One region of the Enterobacter hormaechei subsp. xiangfangensis genome, then DNA from elsewhere that is predicted to be linked to it. Evidence: predicted binding sites of a transcription regulator. Region 1 holds the regulator's gene; each other region holds the start of a gene.
What was found. Region 1 encodes PurR, which represses purine synthesis genes. Its sites were predicted from a motif close to CANGCAAACGTTTGCNTG; they were not measured.
Positions count from the first base shown of each region.

Region 1 (7,208 bases):
AACCTTGCCCCAGACGGAAGCCCACGCGAATCGTCACCGCAGCCGCCAGCGACATCGGCAGAACAAACATCAAAGAGCTGAAGTTCAGCGCGATCTGGTGGCCTGCCACATCAATAATCCCTAACGGCGAGACCAGCAGGGCGACGACGGCAAACAGCGTCACTTCAAAGAACAGCGCCAGCGCAATGGGCAGACCCAGCTGTGTCAGGCGGGTCAACATCGACCAGTCAGGCGTGCTAAAGGTGGTGTCGTTGCGAATGTCGCGCATGGATCGCGCATGCTTAATGTAGGTGAGCATGCTTCCGAACATCACCCAGTACACCGCTGCCGTCGCCACGCCGCAGCCCACGCCGCCTAGTTCCGGCATGCCAAAATGACCGTAAATGAAGATATAGTTCACGGGAATGTTCACCAGCAAGCCGATAAAGCCCATCACCATGCCCGGCTTGGTTTTTGCCAGCCCTTCACACTGGTTACGTGCCACCTGGAAGAACAGATAGCCGGGCGCGCCCCAGAGCAGGGCGCGCAGATAACCGACCGCCTTATCCGCCAGCGCCGGGTCGATATTATGCATGGCGCGAATAATATACCCGGCGTTCCACAGGACGATCATAATCAGGACGGAGACGAACCCGGCCAGCCAGAAGCCCTGGCGCACCTGATGGGCCACGCGGTCACGTCGACCGGAGCCGTTAAGCTGTGCGATGACGGGCGTTAGCGCCAGCAGCAGGCCGTGACCAAACAGAATGGCCGGGAGCCAGATTGAGGTTCCGATCGCCACGGCGGCCATATCGGTGGCGCTGTAACCACCGGCCATTACCGTATCCACAAATCCCATTGCGGTTTGGGCTACCTGCGCGACGATCACCGGTATTGCCAGTGCCAATAACTGACGCGCTTCGATCATATACTTCTGCACGTGAACACCTTTGTATTGTAGTTATTTGAGAGACTAAAAAGGCCGCCGTTACTGGCAGCAAGAAGAAAAAACAGAGGGATGCCAGCTATTGTAGCGGGGTTTAACTAATTATCTAGTGAAAAAATCGCCAGAAATTGCGCATCACTGGCAACCTGTTTTTTCAACTGTTATTGTGGTGGGATTATACGGTGTCATCGCCGTTCGGAATGAACAGGAGCTGTAAGCATGTTTACTGGTATTGTGCAGGGCACTGCCAAAGTGGTGTCCATTGATGAAAAACCGAATTTCCGCACTCACGTGGTTGAGCTGCCTGAATATATGCTCGACGGCATTGAAACCGGGGCGTCGATAGCGCATAACGGCTGCTGCCTGACGGTGACCGAAATTAACGGTAATCAGATTAGCTTTGATTTAATGAAAGAGACGCTGCGCATCACTAACCTGGGTGAGCTGGTGGTGGGAGATATCATCAACGTTGAACGCGCGGCGAAATTCAGCGATGAGATTGGTGGGCATCTGATGTCGGGCCATATTATGACCACCGCAGAAGTGGCGAAAATTGTGACCTCGGAAAATAACCGTCAAATCTGGTTCAAGGTGCAGGATCCGTCATTAATGAAATACATCCTTTATAAAGGATTTATTGGCATCGATGGGATTAGTCTGACCGTCGGTGAAGTGACGCCTACGCGTTTTTGCGTGCATTTAATTCCTGAAACGCTGCAACGTACTACGCTTGGCGCAAAAAAATTGGGGCAGCGCGTAAATATCGAAATTGATCCCCAGACCCAGGCGGTCGTGGATACCGTTGAGCGCGTGCTGGCGGCGAAAGAGGCGGCGATAATAAAGACCGTGGAAGAAGAATAAAAAATAACCCCGGGAAACCGGGGTTATTTTTTCAGCGAGCCACCCGCAAGCCGTGCTCAATCCCACGACTAAACACCACCTGCCACAGCTGTATATCCCGCGCACGGAACGCGCCCGCACAGGCATTCAGATAATAGCTAAACATCCGTTTGAATCGTTCCGAATAGTTGTCGGCGATTTCAGGCCATGCAGCCTGGAAACGTTCATGCCAGGCCATCAGGGTCGTGTCGTAATCTGCGCCGAAGTTATGCCAGTCTTCCACAATAAAATGCGGTTCGCTGGCGTTCGCAATCTGGCGAACAGAGGGTAAACAGCCATTCGGGAAGATATATTTGTTGATCCAGGGGTCCACATTGTTATCGGTGCGCTTAGAGCCGATGGTGTGCAGCAGGAAAATTCCGTCAGGCTTCAGGTTACGATCGGCGACCTCAAAGTAGGTCTTGTAGTTCTTCGGCCCCACGTGCTCGAACATACCTACGGAAACAATACGATCGAACTGCTCATTCAGGTCGCGGTAGTCCTGAAGCCGAATATCAACATCCAGTCCCAGACAGCGTTCCTGCGCCATCTTCTGCTGTTCAGCCGAAATCGTGACGCCGACTACGCTGACGCCGTAATTTTTCGCCATAAACCAGGCAAGACCACCCCAGCCACAGCCGATGTCCAGCACACGCATACCGGGCTGTAACTGCAATTTATCGCAGATCAGTTGCAGCTTATCCTGCTGCGCCTCTTCCAGGGTCGTCGCTTTTTTCCAGTATCCGCAGGAGTACTGCATTAAAGGATCGAGCATACGGCTGAACAAATCGTTGCCAAGGTCGTAATGCTCTTTACCGACGATCCATGCCCGTTTTTTACTTTGCAGATTGAACAGGCGGGCGGAGGCGATACGTAAGGTATCTTTGAAATGACGAGGGAGCTGTTTTTCAAGACCGGCGCGTAATACGCTGGAGAAGAACATATCCAGCCGCTCACACTCCCACCAGCCGTCCATATAGCTTTCACCCAGCCCTAACGATCCCTCCTGTAACACGCGTTTGAAAAAATCGGGATGCTTTATCTGGGGATCGGAGGGGGATGAGCCATTAATCGTAATGCCCGCACGTCCCAACAGTTCACTGACGATCCGGGACCAGTTATCGTCCGGAACGCTGACTTCTTCTATACACGATGAACTCATAGCTTCTCCATCACCTTGCTGTGATCAGAACCTTAAAACAGCGTAGACGCTTTTTTGGTTTGTGAGAAATCTCACGGTAAATGCCCGCGAGGCTAATATCCGACGTAGAACAGAGGAAGGGAGATAACCCTTGCCGAAATGCCTTCCATGGTAAAACGGGAGCGCTCCGGCTCCCGTTAACACTTAATATTTATCGTATTTAATCGAACCAAATTCAGTATAGGCCGCAAAATTTAGTGATTCAACAGAAAATTGTTAGCTACCTAATCACTGGTTTTTAACATAGTTTCCCGCGCAATCAGGCGTGCGACGTTTCGGTTTGTGCATTGTCATTCTGCTCGCGAAGCGCGGAGGACTGCATGCGATAGCCCAATCCCGCCAGCGCAACGGTGATCAGCATCACGCTGGTAGTGGTGAGCAGCGGGGTTGCAATCAACGCAGAGACCACGAGACTTGCCAGGAAGCACAGGCCAAGTTGCAGGGTATTTTGCAGCGCGGCAGCGCGGCCTGTCGCCTGCGGAAATGGACGCAACGCCTGGGCTACAACGATAGGGTAGATGGCCCCGTTAGCGATCGCCATGACGCAGAACGGAATCAAAATTTCTGCAAGCCCGGCGTCGGGAATAAAGCCGACAGCCCAGGTCGCAATCACGCTTAGCGCATACAGCACCAGCAGCCAGGGCAGCATCTGTTGGCCTTCCCATTTTTGCAGCGCGGCGCGACAGCCATAGCCACCCACCAGGAAGGCGATGGTCTGTGGTACATAGCTCAGGCCGATAGCCGCCGGGCTGTAGCCCATGTCATGCAGAATGAACGGCGAACCGGTCAGCCAGGCAAAGAAGCTGGCAGAGCAGGCGGCATAAATCAGCACGTTACCGCGATAGGCTTTCGACCGCAGTAAAGAGGTAAAGGTGATGGGCTTCGCGTCCGGATGCGTCTCTTTTTTATGCGCCGGTTTAAGCCCGAACGCGGGCAGCATCAGGACCAGCGTAATAGCAAAGAGCGTGGCGAAAATGGCCTGCCAGTCGAAATGCGCCAGGATCCAGCTGCCCAGTAACGGGGCAAGCGCCGGCGACAGGCCGACCAGGGGCATAATGGTGGCGAATATGCGGTTAGTGCGCGAGGCGGGGTAGTAATCGGTTACCAGCGCCTGCCAGGTCACCGCAGCGGCACAGACACCGACCGCTTGAATAAAGCGCAGCGCCAGCAGCCAGGCGGCATCGCGGACCCACAGCATGCCCAGACAGCCTGCGGCAAAAATCGCCAGCCCCAACAACAGGACGGGTTTACGGCCAAAACGATCCGAGAGCGGCCCCCACAGCAATTGCGCAAAAGCAAAACCGGCGAGGAACAAACTCAAACTGGCGCTGATGGCGGCGGCAGGGGTTTGCAAATCTTCCTGCATCGCGGCGAACGCGGGCAGATACATATCGGTCGCCAAAAAGCCCAGCACGCTTAAGCCGCCGAGCCAGACTAAAAATCCTTTCCTGGGTTGCACTTTTTTTCTCCTGAGGAGGCAGGTGTACGTTGGCGCAGAGTGTAGGGAGTGCAAAGCGGCTTGTGAAACGCTAATATTTGGCGGGTGCATTCAAAAAATTTGCAGGCTAAAGATGTGGTCAGATTATTCCCTTGAAGTGGTTGATGCCGTGGCGCGTAACGGCAGCTTTACCGGCGCCGCCCAGGAGCTGCATCGCGTTCCCTCGGCGATCAGTTACACGGTGCGTCAGCTGGAAGCGTGGCTGGCGGTGCCGCTGTTCGAGCGGCGTCATCGCGACGTGGAGCTCACGCCTGCCGGAGCGTGGTTTTTGAAGGAAGGGCGGTCTGTCATCAAAAAAATGCAGATCACCCGTGAGCAGTGCCAGCAGATCGCCAACGGCTGGCGCGGGCATCTCGCTATCGCGGTGGATAACATTGTTAAGCCGGAGCGGACCCGGCAGATGATCGTCGATTTCTATCGTCATTTTTCCGACGTCGAACTGCGTGTTTCGCAGGAAGTGTTCAACGGCGTCTGGGATGCGCTGGCGGACGGCAGGGCGGAGATGGCGATTGGTGCAACCCAGGCGATCCCGGTTGGTGGGCGCTACGCGTTTCGCGACATGGGCATGCTGAGCTGGACCTGCGTGGTCGCGCGCGATCACCCGCTGGCAGCGCTGGAAGGGCCGCTGAGCGATGACACATTACGCAACTGGCCCTCGCTGGTGCTGGAAGATACCTCCCGCTCGCTGCCCAAGCGCATTACCTGGTTGCTGGATAATCAGCGCCGCGTGGTCGCGCCGGACTGGGAGTCGTCAGCCACCTGTCTGAGCGCGGGGCTGTGCGTTGGCATGGTGCCGGTGCATTTTGCGCGCCCGCGCATCGACGCGGGAGAGTGGGTGGCTCTGACGCTGGAAAACCCCTTCCCGGATGCCGCATGCTGTCTGACGTGGCAGCAAAACGACGTCTCGCCCGCCATGGCCTGGCTGCTGGATTATCTGGGAGACAGCGAAACGCTGAACCGGGAGTGGTTGCGGGAACCAGCATAGCTGGCCCCGGAAAGTGATTAACGACGGTAGTCGCGGAACGGACCGTCCGCAACGGAACGGCGTTCTATCAGGCGCGGGTGAACTTCAATGGACTGGGACTGTTCACGCTTGTTGACGATCCTGTCCAGCAGCATGTTGAAGGCCGTTTCACCCAGCGAATCTTTCGGCTGGTGAATGGTGGTCAGCGCCGGGGTAAAGAAGCGGGCGTTGCGCACGTTGTCATAGCCGATCACCGAGATATCCTGGGGGACGCGCAGGCCGAGTTCATCTGCCGCGCATAGCGCGCCCATCGCCATGATGTCACCGCCGCAGAACACCGCGGTAGGGCGATGCGGCTGGGAGACGATCTGCTGCATGGCGCGATAGCCTGACTCCGGCTCGAAGTCGCCCTGAACAATCCAGTTTTCCGGCACGGTGATCAGCGCCTCTTCCATCGCTTTCATGAAACCGGCCAGACGGCCAGCACCGGTGTTACGCTCCAGAGGTCCCGGGATCACGCCAATTTCACGATGACCGCGTTCTACCAGATAACGCCCCGCCATGTAGCCGCCTTCAAAGGCGTTATCAATAACGGAGTCGGTGAAGTCTGCGCGCGCCTCGCCCCAGTCCATGACCACCATCGGAATGTGGCGATACTCTTCCAGCATGGAAAGGACCGACTCAGGGTATTCAGAACACATTACCAGAAGACCGTCGACGCGCTTTTGCGCCATCATTGACAGGTAAGCGCGCTGTTTTTCAATGTTGTTCCACGCATTGCCCAGAATCAGGGTATAGCCTTTCTGGAAGCAGTTTTTTTCAACGGCTTCGATGATTTCAGCAAAATAGGCCGCTTCACTGCTGGTGGCCAGCAGGCCAATCGATTTGGTGTGATTAACCTTCAGGCTGCGGGCGACGGCACTTGGCGAGTAGTGCAGTTCTTTGATTGCCGCCCAGACGGCATTACGCGTCTCTTCAGCGACGAAACGCGTTTTGTTAATAACATGTGATACGGTTGTAGTGGAAACGTTTGCGCGTTTTGCTACGTCTTTAATTGTTGCCATTAAATGTCACTCCAGACCATATCCTAAGCTCCTGAAAAAATTGAAGGTAAACGTTTGCCTTCTCTCACCCTTATTACGCAAACATGAGTTGCGACACGCCGGGAAAACGACACAGGACGTCAGGAGGGGGTCAGTGGCCGGTACGCTAATAAATTTAGCGTGGAATTTTGTCCTATCTTGATGAAAAGGGGAAGAGGTAAAGTGGATATCCGTTTAAATCCTGGAAGATTTTTGACCTGAACTGTGTAAAAATGAGCAAGCTCACTTTTCGTAGGGTGAATAAAAGGAGAAAAATTGATGAGTACCGATCTGAAGTTTTCGCTGTTTACCACCATTGTTGTTCTTGCTCTGATTGTTGCCGGTGGTTTAACCGCTGCACTGCACTGATTCAGGCGGAGGGAGAACCTTCTCCCTCTCTTGCCGCTATTGTTACCTCTCCGGCAAAAATCTTTTGCCAAAATGTTAACTTCTCATTTTTTGTGATTGATGTCATGCTTTTGACTTCTTAGTTCTGTGCCGGGTTATGGCACGGTATCCGGAGCCTCTTCATGAAAATCAATTTTCCCCTGCTGGCCCTGGCGATTGGCGCCTTTGGGATTGGCACCACTGAATTCTCCCCGATGGGGTTATTGCCTGTTATCGCCCGGGGGGTAGACGTCTCTATCCCTGCGGCCGGT
Region 1 is NZ_CP017183.1:1,990,537-1,997,744, forward strand. Features, by position in the region: gene mdtK (MdtK family multidrug efflux MATE transporter) at 1-919, opposite strand, end outside; gene BFV63_RS09575 (riboflavin synthase) at 1,145-1,786, shown strand; gene cfa (cyclopropane fatty acyl phospholipid synthase) at 1,818-2,966, opposite strand; gene punC (purine nucleoside transporter PunC) at 3,265-4,464, opposite strand; gene punR (DNA-binding transcriptional activator PunR) at 4,577-5,488, shown strand; gene purR (HTH-type transcriptional repressor PurR) at 5,506-6,531, opposite strand; gene cydH (cytochrome bd-I oxidase subunit CydH) at 6,829-6,918, shown strand; gene BFV63_RS09605 (MFS transporter) at 7,080-7,208, shown strand, end outside.

Region 2 (7,208 bases), 1.2 Mb from region 1:
TGTTCTGTGAAACCGGCCTTGTGGTTACGCCGTTCCTGCCTGGAGATTCACTGCTGTTCGTGGCGGGCGCGTTATCCGCACTGCCAACGAATGACCTGAATGTCCATCTGATGGTCGTCCTGATGATCATCGCCGCGATTGTTGGTGATGCGGTCAACTACACCATCGGGCGGGTGTTTGGCGAGCGGTTGTTCAGTAATCCGGACTCGAAGATTTTCCGCCGCAGTTATTTAGATAAGACCCATGCGTTCTATGAGCGCCATGGCGGTAAGACCATTATCCTTGCCCGTTTTGTGCCTATTGTGCGTACATTTGCACCGTTTGTGGCGGGAATGGGTCACATGTCCTATCGTCATTTTGCCATGTACAACGTGGTGGGCGCGCTGCTGTGGGTGCTGCTGTTCACCTATGCAGGCTACCTGTTTGGCGATCTGCCGGTGGTTCAGGAAAACCTTAAGTTACTGATTGTAGCGATTATTGTGCTTTCCGTACTGCCTGGCGTCATCGAAATTATCCGTCACAAACGCGCGGCGGCAAAGCAAGCGAAGTAAATGCACGCTGGCGGTTCGACCACTTTTTTATCCAAAGTTTCGGGCTGTTATGTTTTAATGTGCAACATTCATGGTCTGTTGGAGGCAAAAATGGCATTATTCGCCTCTTACAGCAAAACTGGCATACGACCAGGTTCAGGCAGAAAGGTTATCAATGAGCTGGATTGAACGAATTAAAAGCAACATTACCCCAACGCGTAAAGCGAGCATTCCTGAAGGGGTATGGACGAAGTGTGATAGCTGCGGCCAGGTTCTGTATCGCGCAGAGCTGGAACGCAATCTTGAGGTGTGTCCGAAGTGTGACCACCATATGCGTATGTCGGCGCGCAACCGCCTGCATAGCCTGCTGGACGAAGGTTCTCTGGTAGAACTGGGCAGCGAACTGGAGCCAAAAGATGTGCTCAAGTTCCGCGACTCCAAAAAATACAAAGATCGTCTGGCCTCTGCGCAGAAAGAGACCGGCGAGAAAGACGCGCTAATCGTCATGAAAGGCACCCTGCATGAAATGCCGGTGGTTGCCGCCGCGTTTGAGTTCTCCTTTATGGGCGGCTCAATGGGCTCCGTGGTCGGCGCGCGTTTCGTGCGTGCCGTTGAGCAGGCGCTGGAAGACAACTGCCCGCTGATCTGCTTCTCCGCCTCCGGTGGCGCACGTATGCAGGAAGCGCTGATGTCCCTGATGCAGATGGCGAAAACCTCTGCGGCGCTGGCGAAAATGCAGGAGCGCGGTCTGCCGTACATTTCGGTACTGACCGACCCAACCATGGGCGGCGTTTCTGCAAGCTTCGCCATGCTGGGCGACCTGAACATCGCGGAGCCAAAAGCGCTGATCGGCTTTGCCGGTCCTCGCGTTATCGAGCAGACCGTACGTGAGAAACTGCCGCCGGGCTTCCAGCGCAGTGAGTTCCTCATTGAGAAAGGCGCTATCGATATGATCGTCCGCCGTCCGGAAATGCGCCTGAAACTGGCCAGCATTCTGGCGAAGCTGATGAATCTGCCAGCGCCTAACCCGGACGAGCCGCGCGAAGGCGTGGTGGTACCGGATCAGGAACCCGAGGCCTGATAACTGAAAAGGGCAGGGCCGAATGGCGCTGCCCTTTTGCTTTCTAAACCGTTAATGACAACCGGGCATCATGGAAAATAAAAGCATTCCTCAAGCCACGTCGCCCCTGGCCGCGTGGCTTTCTTATCTGGAAAACCTGCACAGTAAAACTATCGACATGGGCCTTGAGCGCGTAAGCCAGGTTGCCGCGCGTCTTGACGTGCTGAAACCCGCGCCTTTCGTGTTTACCGTCGCCGGCACTAACGGTAAAGGCACCACCTGCCGCACGCTGGAATCTGTCCTGATGGCGGCGGGGTACAAAGTTGGCGTTTACAGCTCGCCGCATCTGGTGCGCTATACCGAGCGCGTGCGGGTGCAAAACACCGAGCTGGCGGAATCGGCCCATACGGCGTCGTTTGCCGCTATCGAAGCGGCGCGCGGCGAAACCTCATTAACCTATTTCGAATATGGCACCCTGTCGGCGCTGTGGCTGTTTAAGCAGGCGCAGCTGGACGTGGTGATCCTGGAAGTGGGGCTGGGCGGGCGTCTGGATGCCACCAATATGGTGGATGCGGATGTCGCCGTCGTCACCAGCATCGCGCTGGATCACACCGACTGGCTGGGCCCGGACCGCGAGAGCATTGGCCGTGAGAAGGCCGGTATTTTCCGGGCCAATAAGCCTGCCGTGGTAGGCGAACCGGACATGCCACATACCATCGCTGAGGTAGCGAAAGAGAAGGGCGCTCGTCTGCTGCGTCGCGGCGTGGACTGGCAGTATGAGGTGCAGGACAACGGCTGGCGCTTCAGCGATGCGCAGGGCGTGCTGGAGAGTCTGCCCCTGCCGCAGGTGCCACAGCCTAACGCGGCGACTGCGCTGGCAGCCCTGCGCGCCAGCGGATTAGCGGTAAGCGAGCAGGCAATCCGCGATGGCATTCAGAACGCACTGTTACCAGGACGTTTTCAGATTGTGAGTGAGTCACCGCGTCTGATTCTGGATGTTGCACATAACCCGCATGCGGCGGCGTACCTCGCAGGACGTCTTAAATCGTTACCAAAAACCGGGCGCGTGCTGGCGGTTATCGGTATGCTTCATGATAAAGATATCGGCGGCACGCTGGCCTGCATGGAGAGTGTGGTCGATAGCTGGTATTGTGCTCCTCTGGAAGGGCCGCGCGGCGCGACTGCTGAGCAGTTGATGGAACATCTCGGCAAAGGCGAAATCTACAGCAGTGTGGTTTCGGCCTGGCGTGCCGCGATGGCGGAGGCTAAACCAGAAGATACCGTGCTGGTGTGTGGGTCATTCCACACGGTGGCACATGTCATGGAAGTGATGGACGCGGGGAGAACCGGTGGCGAGTAAGTTTCAGAACCGTTTAACAGGAACCATTGTGCTGGTCGCGCTCGGGGTGATTATTCTCCCGGGATTGCTCGACGGGCAGAAAAAGCATTACCAGGATGAATTTGCGGCCATTCCGCTGGTACCCAAACCGGGCGATCGCGACGAGCCCGATATGCTGCCAGCGGCAACGCAGGCGCTGCCTGCCCAGCCGCCAGAAGGCGCAGCGGAAGAGGTGCGCGCAGGTGATGCAGCCGCGCCGTCGCTCGATCCCTCGCGCCTGGCGACGAACAATAACATCGAGATTGATCCGGTGCCGGTAGAACAGCCTAAGCCTGTTGAGAAGCCGAAACCGGTGGAGAAGCCGCAGCCGAAACCGCAGCGGGATAAAGCGGCCGAGCAACTGGCAGCCGCTTCAGAAACGCCACCGCAGGCAAAACAGGACGCGGCCCCTACCGGCAAAGCCTATGTCGTTCAGCTCGGTGCGTTGAAAAATGCAGATAAGGTCAATGAGATCGTGAGTAAACTGCGCGGCGCGGGATACCGTGTTTATACTTCACCCACCACGCCGGTACAGGGTAAAATTACGCGTATCCTCGTGGGGCCGGATGCGTCGAAAGATAAGCTCAAAGGTTCGCTTGGCGAGCTGAAGCAAATCTCCGGCCTGAGCGGTGTGGTGATGAACTACAGCGCCAACTGATAGAAATTATCCCCTCACCCTGGCCCTCTCCCCAAAGGGGCGAGGGGTCGGTTTACTCCCTCTCCCTTGAGGGAGAGGGCCGAGGTGAGGGGGAGGCAGACGTTCACAGAAACGTCAAAGGTGCGGGGCGTTGAGCGTTTTTTCAGCGCCTTTTTTATTTACGCGTGGGAAGGAAATCCCTACGCAAACGTTTTCTTTTTCTGTTAGAATTCGCCCCGAACTGGATGACAGGGCGTTAAATCGTGGGACACATATGGTCTGGATTGATTACGCCATCATTGCGGTGATTGGTTTTTCCTGTCTGGTTAGCCTGATCCGTGGCTTTGTTCGTGAAGCGTTATCGCTGGTAACCTGGGGTTGTGCTTTCTTTGTTGCCAGTCATTACTACACTTACCTGTCTGTCTGGTTCACGGGCTTTGAAGATGAACTGGTCCGAAACGGAATCGCCATCGCGGTGCTGTTTATCGCGACGCTGATTGTCGGCGCTATCGTCAATTACGTGATAGGTCAGCTGGTCGAGAAAACCGGTCTGTCAGGAACGGACAGGGTGCTCGGCATCTGTTTCGGCGCGTTGCGAGGCGTGCTCATTGTGGCCGCGATCCTGTTCTTCCTGGATACCTTTACCGGGTTCTCCAAAAGTGAAGACTGGCAAAAATCGCAGCTCATTCCGGAGTTCAGCTTCATCATCAGATGGTTCTTTGACTATCTGCAAAGCTCGTCGAGTTTCTTGCCCAGGGCATAAACCCTGAGATGTGGCTTAACGAGGAAAAGACGAATGTGCGGTATTGTCGGTATCGCCGGTTTCATGCCGGTAAACCAGTCGATTTATGACGCGTTAACGGTGCTTCAGCACCGTGGGCAGGATGCTGCGGGTATCATCACCATTGATGCAAACAACTGCTTCCGTTTACGCAAGGCGAACGGCCTGGTAAACGATGTATTTGAAGCCCGCCATATGCAGCGTCTGCAAGGTAATATGGGGATCGGTCACGTTCGTTATCCTACTGCTGGCAGTTCCAGCGCCTCTGAGGCTCAGCCTTTTTACGTTAACTCCCCGTATGGCATCACGCTTGCCCACAATGGCAATCTGACCAATGCCCACGAGCTGCGTAAAAAGCTGTTTGAAGAGAAACGTCGCCACATTAACACCACCTCTGATTCTGAAATCCTGCTCAATATCTTTGCCAGCGAGCTGGATAACTTCCGCCATTATCCGCTGGAAGCAGACAACATTTTTGCTGCCGTTGCCGCGACTAATCGCCAGATCCGTGGCGCGTATGCTTGCGTGGCGATGATCATCGGTCATGGCATGGTAGCCTTCCGCGATCCAAACGGCATTCGCCCGCTGGTGCTCGGCAAACGTGATCTCGGCGATGGCCGTTCCGAGTACATGGTTGCCTCCGAAAGCGTGGCGCTGGATACTCTGGGCTTCGAATTCCTGCGTGATGTCGCGCCAGGCGAAGCGGTCTACATCACTGAGAAGGGCCAGCTGTTTACCCGTCAGTGCGCCGACAATCCGGTGAGCAACCCGTGCCTGTTCGAATACGTTTACTTCGCGCGTCCGGACTCGTTCATCGACAAGATTTCCGTTTACAGCGCGCGCGTCAATATGGGGACGAAGCTGGGCGAGAAGATTGCCCGCGAGTGGGACGATCTCGACATCGACGTCGTCATCCCAATCCCTGAAACCTCCTGTGATATCGCGCTGGAGATTGCCCGTATTCTGGACAAGCCGTACCGTCAGGGCTTCGTGAAAAACCGCTACGTGGGCCGCACCTTTATCATGCCGGGCCAGCAGCTGCGTCGTAAGTCAGTACGTCGTAAGCTGAACGCTAACCGCGCCGAGTTCCGCGACAAGAACGTGCTGCTGGTGGACGACTCTATTGTGCGCGGCACGACGTCTGAGCAGATCATCGAGATGGCGCGTGAGGCCGGGGCGAAGAAAGTGTATCTTGCCTCCGCAGCGCCGGAAATTCGTTTCCCGAACGTGTATGGCATTGATATGCCAACCGCTAACGAGCTGATTGCTCACGGTCGTGAAGTAGACGAAATCCGGCAGATCATCGGTGCCGACGGTCTGATTTTCCAGGATCTGAACGATCTGATCGACGCGGTGCGCGCCGAGAACCCGGATATTCAGCAGTTCGAATGCTCGGTATTCAATGGGATCTACGTGACGAAAGACGTTGACCAGCAGTATCTCGACTATCTGGATTCTCTGCGTAACGACGATGCGAAAGCCGTCCAGCTGCAAAACGATCTCGAAAGCTTAGAGATGCACAACGAAGGTTGATGCGTATGCAGGTGAGGGCGCTCGCCCTCACTTGCAACTCCCCGTAAAATCCTGCACAGTCTGCCCTGAAATCAGCAAGGGCGAAAATCATGAAACGACTCATTGTAGGGATCAGCGGTGCCAGCGGCGCGATTTATGGCGTCCGGTTGTTACAGGTGCTGCGTGACGTTGCAGGCGTAGAAACCCATCTGGTGATGAGCCAGGCGGCGCGTCAGACCCTCTCTCTTGAAACCGATCTCTCTCTGCGCGACGTTCAGGCCCTGTCTGACGTTGTCCACGATGCCCGCGATATCGCCGCCAGCATCTCTTCGGGCTCGTTTAAAACGGCCGGCATGGTTATTTTGCCCTGTTCGATTAAAACCCTTTCCGGCATTGTAAACAGCTATACCGACACGCTGGTGACGCGTGCAGCGGATGTGGTGCTGAAAGAGCGTCGTCCTCTGGTGCTCTGCGTGCGGGAAACGCCGCTGCACCTGGGACATCTGCGTTTAATGACGCAGGCAGCCGAACTGGGGGCCGTGATTATGCCGCCGGTCCCCGCGTTCTATCATCGTCCGCAAACGCTGGATGATGTCATCAACCAGACCGTTAACCGCGTGCTGGATCAGTTCGATATCGACCTGCCGGAAGATCTCTTTACCCGCTGGCAGGGGGCGTGAATCTGTGCACAAACAAGGTGCATGAAAAGACAATTTGCCCTGTTTCAGGGCAAAACTGCAACCGCGATCATATCCTCGACATTTAATTCGCTTTTTCCTTTTTTCTCTTTCCGGTTCGTTCGGCAGACCTGCTATCTTTCACCATTAAGGCAGTATCGCAACGTTTTATTAACATATTTAACGTCGTAGTTCTATCCCGACGACAATGTGGCATAAGACCTGCAAGAGCAGCCTGCAACACAACACACAACATAAACCATAATAAAATCACGGTTCTTGAGGGTAAATGTATGAAGAAGACGGTTCTGGCTCTGTCTTTGCTCGTGGGCTTGAGTGCGGCAGCAAGTAGCTATGCAGCGCTTCCACAGACAGTTCGTATCGGTACAGACGCAACCTACGCGCCATTCTCCTCCAAGGATGCGAAAGGCGACTTCGTGGGGTTTGATATCGATCTGGGAAATGAGATGTGCAAACGCATGGAAGTGAAATGCACATGGGTGGGCAGTGACTTTGACGCGCTGATCCCGTCGCTGAAAGCCAAGAAAATTGATGCCATTATCTCTTCTCTCTCCATCACGGAAAAACGTCAGCAGGAGATTGCCTTCTCTGAGAAGCTCTACGCTGCCGACT
Region 2 is NZ_CP017183.1:3,210,725-3,217,932, reverse strand. Features, by position in the region: gene BFV63_RS15345 (DedA family protein) at 1-551, shown strand, start outside; gene accD (acetyl-CoA carboxylase, carboxyltransferase subunit beta) at 706-1,611, shown strand; gene folC (bifunctional tetrahydrofolate synthase/dihydrofolate synthase) at 1,682-2,950, shown strand; gene dedD (cell division protein DedD) at 2,940-3,626, shown strand; gene cvpA (colicin V production protein) at 3,880-4,368, shown strand; gene purF (amidophosphoribosyltransferase) at 4,402-5,919, shown strand; gene BFV63_RS15315 (UbiX family flavin prenyltransferase) at 6,009-6,578, shown strand; gene argT (lysine/arginine/ornithine ABC transporter substrate-binding protein ArgT) at 6,869-7,208, shown strand, end outside.
Region 2: cvpA (colicin V production protein) is a predicted target of PurR. The motif match lies at 3,807-3,824, and genes of this name have one in related genera.

Region 3 (7,208 bases), 760 kb from region 1:
CTCGAATTGAAAGGCTGGGGCTGCGAAGGTGAACTCTGGTATACGGATACTTTTCGGGGTATTCATACCAGGCCCGTCAGTCAATTTTATCGGATTTTCACCAAAAAATTTGTTCATCCTTCTGAACGATATATTGCCATACCCACCTGGGATGACCCAGGAACAATGATTTCTAAAGATTATGGTAAAACATGGTCTCCCCAGTTTTTTTTCGGTAGGGCCTAATGAGCCCGATGGTACTAACCAACCATCCTATGAGGATATTATTTCTTTCACCGTCGTCAACGACCAGGGTTTTTTACAGACCAAACACCGGCTGTATATGTCATCAAAGCCATTTGAAGACCCGCGCATTCTGCCCGGCGGGCCGGGGATTGCCTATACCGTGGATGACGGAATGGGAAATAAAGTCAGCGGGAAGCTGGACCCCCGTTCCCCTGGCTGGGCGTGGGGAATGGTCTACATGACTAAGCAGGGGCTCGAGGGCAGCACGCAGCAACTTAAGGCTAACTGGCAAGATTTACCCGACAGCGTACCCGACGTGAAAGGCTATACCGGCTGGGAGCACATGCAATGCAACATGGATGCGGGAAAATAGGGAGATAAAGCGATGAAAGGCGTCATTAGGTTAAACGATCCGCTGATAAGCGGAGGAAAAGTCACTAAGGCCTCTGGGGCAGACTTTATGGGGCAGCCCGTGGCCTTAAAAGATGATCTTGCGCAGTGTCCGCTCCATAAAGGGACGTTCGCAATCACTGAATGTCACCCAACCTGGACCATGCATGGCCGTGGGGTTGTGGTAGATGGCTGTCGCGCGGCGTGTGGATGTGAAATCAAAAGTACCTTACCTGTGGCGGGAGCTTCGTAATGCGCGCGTGGTGGTTATACAAACAACAGCCAGACCCGGATTCCACTGTGCCAGTCGTCATGATTGTTTTCCTCTATGTGATAGCCGTCGCAATGGGCCTCGCGATCCGGGCTCTCACCTGGCCTGAACAGGAACACGTTACGGCTCTCTTTTTTGTGCCTTCAGTTATTCTGCCCATCTGTGTTGTATCGTTGCTAGTTTTTACAAGTTTCATATTTCATGACGCCAACATTCATTATGCTGAAACCCGAAAATTCATAGCAAAAGAGCAGGAGATTAATTTAAAGGCGTATGCGCGAAAAAATATCGCTATCGCAGCATGGTCTGCAATCACCCCCCTGGAGGAACCCGCGCTGAATATGTTGAAACTGGAAGGCGAATTTCCGCTGGCACCGAAAACGCCGGTTAATATTCAGCTGGAAGATCGCTTCGACCAGACCAGGAATGAACAGATGTTTTACCGCTTACTGGACCCGATGGCAGAAAAATTGAAGGACTATAACTACCGTATTTTTGAAACCGTTGTCTGGGTTCACGGAGGGAGTGGATCCTGCATTGATGAACTGAGGCGCACTCTGGAGCGGTTGGGTATTGAAACGGCAAGCACGTGTAAAATTGAGTACAGCACAGAATGTCCTGACTACGCGATCGTTAGCCAATGGATGAACTTATCTGATTACAGAGTTGAAAACCGGTTGATTGTTATCGTTGATTTACATGAAGAAAGCGGCGAATCAAAGAGCATGGAAAATGCATGTGCATTCCTGCTAACCAGTCATTATGTCCGGGAGGAGGGCGAAAAACCGGTATATTTATATCAGCCTATGTCTGACGTGACCGATGTAGAGGACAAAATGGCGGTCTTCCTTGAGACGGGTTCGGTACTTACGCCGAAAAATCTCTGGTATACCGGGCTGTCCCGTATTGAAAAATATCCATTAATGCAGGCACTGGATAAAAAAGCGCTCACGGTGGAACGGCTGGATATCGATGCCTCTCTGGGCGCAAAGAGTGCCGGGTATCGGTGGCTGGCTCTGGCATTTGCGGCGGATGCGGTCAAATATGCCCAGGGGGAGCAACTGGCAGCTTATTCAGACAAAAACAAATTTTGTATTACTTCGCTTTCCTCCATGAAGACAGCTATCCCAAAAAAACTTACCTGGTGTAACTGGAGTAATCCCCTTTATCCTGCGGGGATGGCGGCTTTATTCTGCGTGTTATCCCTCATTGCCTATCGTATCAGTTTCCTGGCGCAAAACGATCCGCCAGCAATCTGGGAACTGATTGCGAGCATCATCATTCCCTTCGTTATTTTTATTGGCCTCGGTATTTTTGTTTTCATCTCGAAAACGAATGAAGCCTACGAGGATATGGAATACGAATGGAAGCGATAGAAACGGAACAATGTTAATCATGTAATGTGGCTGGTCGCTTAGTTGACCAGCCTTTAGTTATTTACCCTGTCACTTTTACCGCAGTGGCCGCTATTTTCGCTCTCGCGACGGCTTCGTCCACGTTTTCCCCGGTTGCTAATGCCACGCCCAGACGACGGCTTCCGTCGATCTCCGGTTTGCCGAACAGTCTGACCTGTAAGCCTGCACCAACCGCACCTTCGACGTTATCAAAGGTGACATTCTGGCTGGTCAGCTGCGGCAGGATCACCGCGGAGGCTGCCGGGCCGTATTGACGGATGCCGCCAACCGGCAGGCCGAGGAAAGCGCGCACGTGCAGCGCGAACTCGGAGAGATCCTGTGAAATCAGCGTAACCATCCCGGTATCGTGCGGGCGAGGGGAGACTTCGCTGAAGATCACCTCGTCGCCGCAAACAAACAATTCCACGCCGAACAGGCCGTAGCCGCCCAGCGCCAGCACCGTCTTGCGGGCGATCTCCTGCGCGCGTGCCAGCGCCAGCGCGCTCATCTGCTGCGGCTGCCAGGATTCTCGATAATCGCCGTCTTCCTGACGATGACCAATCGGGTCGCAGAAATAAACGCCGTCCACGGCACTGACGGTAAGCAGGGTAATTTCGAAATCAAACTTCACCACGCCTTCCACGATGACGCGCCCGGCACCGGCACGACCGCCCTGCTGGGCATAGTCCCAGGCCTGGTCCAGCGTGCTGCTGTCGCGGATAAAGCTCTGCCCTTTGCCGGAGGAGCTCATTACCGGCTTAATGATGCACGGGTAGCCAATCTTTTCGACGGCCTGGAGAAACGCAGCTTTATCCCCGGCAAAACGGTAGCTGGAGGTCGGGAGCTGTAATTCTTCTGCCGCCAGGCGACGAATGCCTTCCCGGTTCATGGTCAGTTTTGCCGCAGTGGCGCAAGGCACTACGCGCTGGCCTTCCTGCTCAAGGGCAACCAGCATCTCAGTGGCAATGGCCTCAATTTCAGGCACCACGAAATCCGGTTTTTCCTCGGCAATTAACGCCCGCAGGGCATTGCCGTCAAGCATATCGATGACGTGCGAGCGATGCGCAACGTGCATGGCAGGGGCGTTCGCGTAACGGTCCACCGCAATCACCTCCACGCCCAAACGCTGGCATTCAATGGCCACTTCTTTACCCAGTTCACCCGATCCCAACAGCATGACGCGCGTCGCGGCAGGGCGCAGCGCGGTTCCTAAAAGAGTCATAAAAATCCCCCTGAAAAAGATGCGGGTAGTATAAACGAAAACGTTTGCGTCTGTCTTGTATGGGGTTAACCGGACAAGGGGGAAATTTGCGCTTCTTTAGCACTGACAGACATTTCCTGACACCCGCTCGCTTAGGCTGTGAAGATTACGCACTGTTACGTGAGGAAAAATATGTCAGGCTGGATGAATCAACTGCAATCCCTGTTGGGACAAAAAGGCTCGTCGTCGGGCGAGCAGGGTCTAAGCAAGCTGCTGGTGCCGGGTGCGCTTGGCGGGCTGGCCGGTTTGCTGGTTGCCAATAAATCATCGCGGAAACTGCTTACCAAATACGGTACCGGCGCGCTGCTGGCGGGCGGAGGGGCTATTGCAGGCTCCGTCTTATGGAACAAATACAAAGACAAGGTGCGCAGCGCGCATCAGGATGAACCGCAGTACGGGAAGCAGGTATCACCGTTAGATTTACGCACCGAGCGCCTGATCCTCGCCCTGGTCTTTGCAGCCAAGAGCGACGGGCATATTGATGCCAGTGAACGTGCCGCAATTGAACAGCAGATGCGGGAAGCGGGCGTTGAGGAGCAGGGCAGGGCGCTGGTGGCGCAGGCCATTGAACAGCCGCTCGATCCGCAGCGTCTGGCGCAAGGCGTGAAAAACGAAGAAGAGGCGCTGGAACTCTATTTTCTGAGCTGTGCCGCCATCGATATCGATCACTTTATGGAGCGCAGCTACCTGAACGCCCTGGGCGATGCGCTGAAGATCCCCCAGGACGTTCGCGAGGGAATTGAGCAGGATATTCAGCAGCAGAAGCAGACTCTCGCGGGCTAGAAGGCCATGTTTCGCTTGCATCATACGCGTGTTTTGCCAACCTTATAGGATGTAAAACGAAAAAGTAAGAATGCCATGCCTCCAAAAGCCCGACGTACTCCTTATGCGATCACCACGCATGGCGATACGCGTATCGATAACTACTACTGGCTGCGGGACGATTCTCGTTCCCGGCCAGAGGTGCTCGACTATCTGCACGAGGAAAACGACTATGGCCGCCAGGTCATGGCCAGCCAGCAGGCGCTTCAGGATCAGCTCCTGAACGAAATGGTGCAGCGTATCCCCCAGCGTGATGTCTCTGCCCCGTGGTGCAAAAACGGTTATCGCTATCGCCATATTTATGAGCCGGGAAACGAATATCCCATCTACCAGCGCCAGTCTGTGCTGAGCGCCGAGTGGGACGAATGGGAGATCTTGCTGGATGCCAACAAACGTGCTGCCCACAGTGAGTTTTATACGCTGGGCGGCATGTCCATTTCCCCCGATAACGCCATTATGGCGCTGGCTGAGGATTACCTCTCCCGCCGCCAGTACGGTTTGCGTTTCCGCAATCTTGAAACGGGAAACTGGTATCCCGAAATGCTGGATAATGTCTCCCCCGATTTCGTCTGGGGTAACGATTCAGAAACGGTCTACTACGTTAAAAAGCATGCCTCAACGCTGCTGCCTTATCAGGTATGGCGTCATACGGTGGGGACCGATTCCGCCGACGATGAATTAGTCTACGAGGAAAAAGACGAAACGTTCTATGTCAGCCTGCACAAAACGTCGTCTCGCCACTACGTGATCATTTTCCTCTCCAGCGCCACCACTTCAGAAGTGCTGCTGCTGGATGCAGAGCTGCCGGATGCGCAGCCGCTGTGCTTCCTGCCGCGCCGTAAAGATCATGAGTACAGCCTGGATCACTTCCAGCACAGCTTTTACCTGCGTTCGAACCGCGAGGGCAAAAACTTTGGCCTTTATAAAACCAAAGTGCGCGATGAACGCAAATGGGAAGTGTTAATTCCCGCGCGCGATCAGGTGATGCTGGAGGGGTTCACCCTGTTTACCGACTGGCTGGTGGTGGAAGAGCGTCAGCGCGGACTGACCAGTATCCGCCAAATCAACCGCAAAACCCGCGAAGTGGTGGGCATTGCGTTCGATGACCCGGCTTACGTAACGTGGATCGGCTTTAACCCGGAACCGGAATCGTCCCGCCTGCGGTACGGCTATTCGTCGATGACCACCCCGGATACGTTGTTTGAACTGGATATGGACACCGGGCAGCGTCAGGTGATTAAACAGGCTGAGGTCCGGGGTTTTGAGTCGGAAAATTATCGCAGTGAGCACCTGTGGGTGAGCGCACGCGACGGCGTTGAAGTCCCTGTATCGCTCGTCTATCACAAGGCGCACTTCAACAAAGGTAAAAACCCCATCCTCGTCTATGGCTATGGCTCCTATGGATCAAGCATGGACGCCGATTTCAGCAGCAGCAGGCTGAGCCTGCTCGACCGCGGTTTTGTTTATGCGATTGCCCATATTCGCGGGGGCGGCGAACTGGGTCAGCACTGGTATGAAGACGGAAAATTTCTCAAAAAGAAAAATACCTTTAACGACTACCTTGATGTCTGCGATGCGCTGATCGCGCAGGGTTATGGCGATCCGCAGCTCTGCTTTGGCATGGGGGGCAGCGCCGGGGGCATGCTAATGGGCGCCGTGATCAACCAGCGGCCTGAACTGTTTAAAGGCGTTATCGCCCAGGTGCCGTTTGTGGACGTGGTGACGACCATGCTGGATGAGTCCATTCCACTGACCACCGGGGAGTTTGAGGAGTGGGGGAATCCGCAGGATGAAACCTATTATCGCTACATGAAAGAGTACAGCCCGTACGATAACGTCGAGGCGAAAGCCTATCCGCATATGCTGGTGACCACCGGCCTGCACGATTCCCAGGTGCAGTACTGGGAGCCCGCGAAATGGGTGGCGAAGCTGCGTGAGCTGAAAACTGACGATAATCTGCTGCTGCTGTGTACCGATATGGACTCAGGGCACGGAGGGAAATCAGGGCGATTTAAATCCTATGAAGGGGTGGCGCTGGAGTACGCCTTTTTGATTGGCCTGGCGCAGGATACGCTGCCAGGCCGGGCGGGGACTCAGGCTTCGCCTAAATAATGCTTCAGCGTCAGGCGCAGTTCCGGGCTCATTCTGTCGAGGTTGTTGTACAGCCAGCGCAGATAGCCCGGATCTTTGTCCGCCACTTCCGATACTGGCTTCCCGCGATATTTACCGAACGTAAAGGTAGTCAGTAGCGCGGGGCGCCCGGTAATGGTCGCCATATCGTCTGGCGTCCAGCCGGAAGTATTCATGATATCAATCAGGAGCGCTGCGGTGATGTAGCAGTCATAGAGGGCACGGTGATGATGCAGCCCTTCCGGCGTTCGCACGCTGAGTTTGCGCGACTTATACAGCGCCATATTGCTGTATTTGATCCCTGGCCACAGACGGCGCGCCAGCTTCATGGTGCAAATCCATTCGCCGGGCATCTCCGGCAGCACGCGGCGGTCAAAGCTGGCGTTATGGGCGACATACCACTGGCTACCGTGGTAAAGAGGGATGATCTCTTCAATCCACGGCTTATCCGCCACCATCGATTCCGTAATGCGATGTATAGCCATCGCCTGCGCACTGATGGGACGATCCGGGCGCACCAGATGGCTCATTGGGTTGACTATCTTTCCGTCAATCACGTCGACAGAAGCGACTTCCACAATTCCACCCTGCAAATCACAGGTTTCGGTATCGATAACGCGCAGCATTGATCGCTCCTGATCCTAAAATGCCTAGCCTAATGGAATGATATCGCCTTGCCAACCCTGTTGGCCTAAAGAACCGGTTAGCAGCAGTT
Region 3 is NZ_CP017183.1:2,749,207-2,756,414, reverse strand. Features, by position in the region: partial or broken gene BFV63_RS23610 (T6SS immunity protein Tli3 family protein) at 1-598, shown strand, start outside; gene BFV63_RS22670 (PAAR domain-containing protein) at 611-868, shown strand; gene BFV63_RS13250 (KPHS_23130 family T6SS system protein) at 868-2,262, shown strand; gene purT (formate-dependent phosphoribosylglycinamide formyltransferase) at 2,324-3,502, opposite strand; gene BFV63_RS13240 (tellurite resistance TerB family protein) at 3,674-4,324, shown strand; gene ptrB (oligopeptidase B) at 4,400-6,475, shown strand; gene exoX (exodeoxyribonuclease X) at 6,457-7,119, opposite strand; gene BFV63_RS13225 (carbon-nitrogen hydrolase family protein) at 7,144-7,208, opposite strand, start outside.
Region 3: purT (formate-dependent phosphoribosylglycinamide formyltransferase) is a predicted target of PurR. The motif match lies at 3,536-3,553, and genes of this name have one in related genera.

Region 4 (7,208 bases), 1.7 Mb from region 1:
TTGATTTCTTTTCCTCGGGGTACTTAGATGTTTCAGTTCCCCCGGTTCGCCTCGTTAACCTATGTATTCAGTTAACGATAGTGTGTCGGAACACACTGGGTTTCCCCATTCGGACATCGCCGGGTCAAGGGTTCATATCACCTCGCCGGCGCTTTTCGCAGATTAGCACGTCCTTCATCGCCTCTGACTGCCAGGGCATCCACCGTGTACGCTTAGTCGCTTAACCTCACAACCCGAAGATGTTTCACTTCTGATTGCGAAAATTTGAGAGACTCGAACACACATGAGCTGTGTGTCGTTTCAATTTTCAGCTTGATCCAGATTTTTAAAGAGCAAATATCTCAAACGTGACTCGCAAGTCAGTTTTGAGATATGACGGCAGGTGACTTTCACTCACGAACCAGCAAGTGGCGTCCCCTAGGGGATTCGAACCCCTGTTACCGCCGTGAAAGGGCGGTGTCCTGGGCCTCTAGACGAAGGGGACGTACAGTCTCAATCGCAAGACGCCTTGCTATTTACTTTTCATCAGACAATCTGTGTGGACACTACAAAGGCAGGTTCTTTAAGGTAAGGAGGTGATCCAACCGCAGGTTCCCCTACGGTTACCTTGTTACGACTTCACCCCAGTCATGAATCACAAAGTGGTAAGCGCCCTCCCGAAGGTTAAGCTACCTACTTCTTTTGCAACCCACTCCCATGGTGTGACGGGCGGTGTGTACAAGGCCCGGGAACGTATTCACCGTGGCATTCTGATCCACGATTACTAGCGATTCCGACTTCATGGAGTCGAGTTGCAGACTCCAATCCGGACTACGACGCACTTTATGAGGTCCGCTTGCTCTCGCGAGGTCGCTTCTCTTTGTATGCGCCATTGTAGCACGTGTGTAGCCCTACTCGTAAGGGCCATGATGACTTGACGTCATCCCCACCTTCCTCCAGTTTATCACTGGCAGTCTCCTTTGAGTTCCCGGCCTAACCGCTGGCAACAAAGGATAAGGGTTGCGCTCGTTGCGGGACTTAACCCAACATTTCACAACACGAGCTGACGACAGCCATGCAGCACCTGTCTCAGAGTTCCCGAAGGCACCAATCCATCTCTGGAAAGTTCTCTGGATGTCAAGAGTAGGTAAGGTTCTTCGCGTTGCATCGAATTAAACCACATGCTCCACCGCTTGTGCGGGCCCCCGTCAATTCATTTGAGTTTTAACCTTGCGGCCGTACTCCCCAGGCGGTCGACTTAACGCGTTAGCTCCGGAAGCCACGCCTCAAGGGCACAACCTCCAAGTCGACATCGTTTACGGCGTGGACTACCAGGGTATCTAATCCTGTTTGCTCCCCACGCTTTCGCACCTGAGCGTCAGTCTTTGTCCAGGGGGCCGCCTTCGCCACCGGTATTCCTCCAGATCTCTACGCATTTCACCGCTACACCTGGAATTCTACCCCCCTCTACAAGACTCTAGCCTGCCAGTTTCGAATGCAGTTCCCAGGTTGAGCCCGGGGATTTCACATCCGACTTGACAGACCGCCTGCGTGCGCTTTACGCCCAGTAATTCCGATTAACGCTTGCACCCTCCGTATTACCGCGGCTGCTGGCACGGAGTTAGCCGGTGCTTCTTCTGCGGGTAACGTCAATCGACAAGGTTATTAACCTTATCGCCTTCCTCCCCGCTGAAAGTACTTTACAACCCGAAGGCCTTCTTCATACACGCGGCATGGCTGCATCAGGCTTGCGCCCATTGTGCAATATTCCCCACTGCTGCCTCCCGTAGGAGTCTGGACCGTGTCTCAGTTCCAGTGTGGCTGGTCATCCTCTCAGACCAGCTAGGGATCGTCGCCTAGGTGAGCCGTTACCCCACCTACTAGCTAATCCCATCTGGGCACATCCGATGGCAAGAGGCCCGAAGGTCCCCCTCTTTGGTCTTGCGACGTTATGCGGTATTAGCTACCGTTTCCAGTAGTTATCCCCCTCCATCAGGCAGTTTCCCAGACATTACTCACCCGTCCGCCACTCGTCAGCGAAGCAGCAAGCTGCTTCCTGTTACCGTTCGACTTGCATGTGTTAGGCCTGCCGCCAGCGTTCAATCTGAGCCATGATCAAACTCTTCAATTTAAAAGTTTGATGCTCAATGAATTAAACTTCGTAATGAATTACGTGTTCACTCGTTGAGACTTGGTATTCATTTTTCGTCCGAGGACGTTAAGAATCCATGTCACTTTGAGTGCCCACACAGATTGTCTGATAAATTGTTAAAGAGCAGTTGCGACGCGCCTCAGCGCTCTGTCGCGAGGTGGCGTATTTTACGCTTTCCTCTTTCAGAGTCAACCCTGATTTTCAGGATTTTTTCTCTTCAGCCGACCGGGTTGTTTGTGAAGTGATTCACATCCGCCGTGTCGATGGAGGCGCATTATAGGGAGTTCTCCGCTGGCCGCAACCGCTAAATGACAGAAAAATGACTGACTGCTGCATTCCACAGCAAAACCCCGCCTTATACCTTTTTACACACAGACTTATCCACAATGATACGAAAAAGTGAAAATGTGCGAGCGTTGCGCAAACGTTTTCGTTAAAATGCTCGCGCTTTACAAGGATGCCTCGTCAGGTGTGTTAGATGAGTTTTTCACAGGAAAATTCATCTAACGCTCTCTGTAATCGTGAAATCCAGGGGATTTACCATGCAACAACGTCGTCCAGTCCGCCGCGCTCTGCTCAGTGTTTCTGATAAAGCCGGTATCGTCGAATTCGCCCAGGCACTTTCCGCACGCGGTGTGGAGCTGCTTTCTACAGGTGGCACCGCGCGCCTGTTAGCAGAGAAAGGTCTGCCGGTAACCGAAGTGTCCGATTACACCGGTTTCCCGGAAATGATGGATGGACGCGTCAAAACCCTGCATCCGAAAGTCCACGGCGGTATTCTTGGCCGTCGCGGTCAGGACGACGCCATTATGGAACAGCACGATATCGCGCCTATCGATATGGTCGTTGTTAACCTCTACCCGTTCGCCCAGACCGTCGCCCGCGAAGGCTGCTCTCTGGAAGATGCGGTTGAAAATATTGATATCGGCGGCCCAACCATGGTGCGCTCCGCGGCCAAGAACCATAAAGATGTCGCCATCGTGGTGAAGAGCAGCGACTACAACGCCATTATTAATGAGATGGATGCCAACGAAGGGTCCCTGACACTTGAAACGCGTTTCGATCTCGCCATCAAAGCCTTCGAGCATACCGCCGCCTACGACAGCATGATCGCCAACTACTTCGGTAGCCTGGTACCGGCTTACCATGGTGAAAGCAAAGATCCCTCTGGCCGCTTCCCGCGCACCCTGAACCTGAACTTCATTAAGAAGCAGGATATGCGTTACGGTGAGAACAGCCACCAGCAGGCGGCCTTCTATATAGAAGAAGAGGTAAAGGAAGCCTCTGTTGCGACCGCCCAGCAGGTTCAGGGCAAAGCCCTTTCCTATAACAACATTGCCGACACCGACGCCGCGCTGGAATGCGTGAAAGAATTCAGCGAGCCGGCCTGCGTTATCGTCAAGCACGCCAACCCATGCGGCGTTGCGGTAAGCACTTCTATTCTGGATGCCTACGATCGCGCCTACAAAACCGACCCGACCTCCGCGTTCGGCGGCATTATCGCCTTTAACCGCGAGCTGGATGCGGAAACCGCGCAGGCCATCATCTCCCGCCAGTTTGTCGAAGTGATCATCGCGCCGTCCGCATCAGAAGAAGCGCTGAAAATCACTGCGGCAAAACAGAATGTGCGCGTGCTGGTTTGCGGTCAGTGGGCGGAACGCGTGCCGGGCCTGGACTTCAAGCGCGTGAACGGCGGTCTGCTGGTTCAGGACCGCGATCTGGGGATGGTGAGCGAAGCCGATCTGCGTGTCGTCACCAAACGTCAGCCAACCGAGCAGGAACTGCGTGACGCGCTGTTCTGCTGGAAAGTGGCTAAGTTCGTGAAATCCAACGCCATCGTCTACGCCAAAGAGAACATGACCATCGGGATAGGCGCAGGCCAGATGAGCCGCGTTTACTCTGCAAAAATTGCCGGTATCAAAGCAGGCGACGAAGGCCTGGAAGTGAAAGGCTCCGCCATGGCCTCTGATGCCTTCTTCCCGTTCCGCGACGGAATCGATGCGGCCGCTGCTGTGGGTATCACCTGTGTGATCCAGCCTGGCGGTTCAATCCGTGATGACGAAGTGATTGCCGCTGCCGACGAACACGGCATCGCAATGATCTTCACCGACATGCGCCACTTCCGCCATTAATTCCCGGAGCAGAAAATGAAAGTATTAGTGATTGGTAACGGCGGGCGCGAGCACGCCCTGGCGTGGAAAGCAGCGCAGTCTCCGCAGGTTGAAACCGTCTTTGTGGCACCGGGTAATGCCGGTACGGCGCTGGAACCCGCGCTGCAAAACGTCGCCATCGGCGTGACCGATATCCCGGCACTGCTGAGCTTTGCCCAGACCGAGAACATCGATCTGACCATCGTTGGCCCGGAAGCGCCGCTGGTGATTGGCGTCGTAGACGCCTTCCGCGCAGCTGGCCTGAAAATCTTTGGCCCAACGGAGGGTGCCGCACAGCTGGAAGGCTCAAAAGCCTTCACCAAAGATTTTCTCGCGCGTCATAACATCCCGACGGCGGAATATCAGAATTTCACTGAAGTGGAGCCTGCTCTGGCCTACTTACGTGAGAAGGGCGCGCCGATTGTTATCAAGGCCGACGGTCTGGCCGCGGGTAAAGGCGTGATCGTCGCGATGACCCTCGAAGAAGCCGAAGCCGCGGTTCAGGATATGCTGGCAGGTAACGCCTTTGGCGATGCGGGCCACCGCATCGTGATTGAAGAGTTCCTCGACGGCGAAGAGGCGAGCTTTATCGTGATGGTCGATGGCGAGCACGTTCTGCCGATGGCCACCAGCCAGGATCACAAGCGTGTGGGCAATGGCGATACCGGCCCCAACACTGGGGGAATGGGCGCTTACTCTCCTGCTCCCGTTGTTACCGATGAGGTGCATCAGCGCACCATGGACCGCATCATCTGGCCAACCGTGAAAGGGATGGCGGCGGAAGGCAATACCTACACCGGTTTCCTTTATGCAGGCCTGATGATCGACAAGCAGGGTAACCCGAAGGTGATCGAATTCAACTGCCGCTTTGGCGATCCGGAAACCCAGCCGATCATGCTGCGCATGAAATCCGACCTGGTGGATCTGTGTCTGGCGGCGTGCGAAGGCAAGCTGAATGAGAAAACTTCCGAGTGGGACGAGCGTGCCTCTTTAGGTGTGGTGATTGCTGCGGGTGGGTATCCGGGTAGCTACAACACTGGAGATGAGATCCACGGCCTGCCGCTGGAAGAGATTGACGGCGCGAAGGTGTTCCACGCCGGTACGAAGCTGGCTGACGATGACCGCGTGCTCACCAACGGCGGCCGCGTGCTGTGTGCGACCGCGCTGGGCCAGACCGTGGCAGAAGCGCAGAAACGCGCCTATGCGCTGATGGCGGATATTCACTGGAACGGCAGCTTCAGCCGTCAGGATATCGGTTATCGTGCTATTGCGCGGGAGCAGGGAGAGTAATTTCCCCTCACCCTAACCCTCTCCCTCAAGGGAGAGGGGACTTAAATCAAAAACTCTTTTCTGTCGGCTGCCAGGTGCAGAAATCTTCATTCGCCACCAGCAACAGCTGAGAGCCTTCCGGCGCTTCCAGCCATGCCACACTCACCTCCACAGATGAATGCCGCTGACGACGCTGAATGTGTTCGGTTGCCCAGGATTCAAGCTCAGGCTTCACCGTCTGCCCTTCGCAGGTGGTCACCGTGCCGTCGGCATGCCAGCGCCCCTGACGCAGCACCACGCGGCCCTGACGCAGTGCATCGCTGGTCTGGCGAAGTTGTTCAGCACGGTAGCGGTAGAGGGCGACCTGATCGCTGGAAAGCTGCTGTTTCAGTCCACTGACCTCATGCTGCATAAAGCTCAGCTCGCCGTGGTCGTCGAAACGCACCTTCACGTGTTCGGGAGTCTTACTGTAGATATTCAGTTCAATGAGCGACAGGGCATCGCCCTGCCAGCGGTATTCTGCGGTCGAGGTATTGCCGTTATGCCATGGGCTGAACGCGGTGAGCATATGGACTTCATCGCTGGAATCTTTGCGCCAGATCCTGACCGCACCCTGGTTGTCAGCGTAGCCGCTGGCGGTAAACGGGGGGAGTGAGGAATCATGGCTACAGGCAGAGAGCAACAGTACGCCTGCCAGCGCGAGCGGTCCACGCCAGAATGACAAAAGGGGCGTTGCCGCCCCTTCGTTAAAACTGTTCACTGCCACGCGTCTTACTTAACTGCGTCTTTCAGTGCTTTACCAGAAACAAATGCCGGCACGTTAGCTGCGGCGATTTTGATTTCTTTACCGGTCTGCGGGTTGCGGCCAGTACGCTCAGCGCGGTGGTTCACTTTGAAGGTACCGAAACCAACCAGTTGTACAGCATCGCCTTCTTTCAGAGACTCAGTAATAGCAGCCAGGGTAGATTCCAGAGCAGCTTTAGCCTGCACTTTAGACAGATCAGCCTTGTCCGCAATTACATCAATCAGTTGAGTCTTGTTCATAAGTTATCCTTTCAATGTGTTTATCGCTTGCTAAGCATCGAGTGCGACGAAAATGCCAAAAAAGCACTCTCCTGCATACACGCACCGATAGCCACTTTTTTTCGCCCCCCAAATGTAGACCAGACGGGGGGCGAAAGGGAAGAGTCGAGGAGCGACAAAACAGGCGTTAAATCACGTTTTGTTGTCTCATTGGTTAAAAATTATACCAATATTGCTCTCGCCGGCCTCGCGCAGGTCCGCGCGCAGCCCTTTGATCAGCTCAATATCACGCTCTTCACACTCTGCCAGCAGGCGGAAAATCTCCCACTGAATGTCCCATTCCTGTTCTACCGCCGGGTTAGCACGCAGCTCTTCGTCGGTCATTTCACGGCCTTCCTGGGTCATTTCCAGCATCGCAACGGTGGTAATGGATGCCTTACTGACTTCAATGGCGTGTTCCAGGGTTTCACCGCTCAGACGGGAGTGGATCAGCTCGCTCAACGCCACACAGGCATCAATGGCCGGGTAGACGCCATACAGGTCGAAATCATCCGCAGCCGGAATAGCCTCTTCCAGCTTTTCGAGCTGAGAGTCAAAATTCACCTTCGCGTCTTTGACCGTCAGCGTCTCCCAGA
Region 4 is NZ_CP017183.1:269,585-276,792, reverse strand. Features, by position in the region: rRNA gene BFV63_RS01360 (23S ribosomal RNA) at 1-226, opposite strand, end outside; tRNA gene BFV63_RS01355 (tRNA-Glu) at 409-484, opposite strand; rRNA gene BFV63_RS01350 (16S ribosomal RNA) at 569-2,110, opposite strand; gene purH (bifunctional phosphoribosylaminoimidazolecarboxamide formyltransferase/IMP cyclohydrolase) at 2,674-4,263, shown strand; gene purD (phosphoribosylamine--glycine ligase) at 4,279-5,571, shown strand; gene BFV63_RS01335 (DUF1481 domain-containing protein) at 5,618-6,310, opposite strand; gene hupA (nucleoid-associated protein HU-alpha) at 6,322-6,594, opposite strand; gene BFV63_RS01325 (YjaG family protein) at 6,781-7,208, opposite strand, start outside.
Region 4: purH (bifunctional phosphoribosylaminoimidazolecarboxamide formyltransferase/IMP cyclohydrolase) is a predicted target of PurR. The motif match lies at 2,549-2,566, and genes of this name have one in related genera.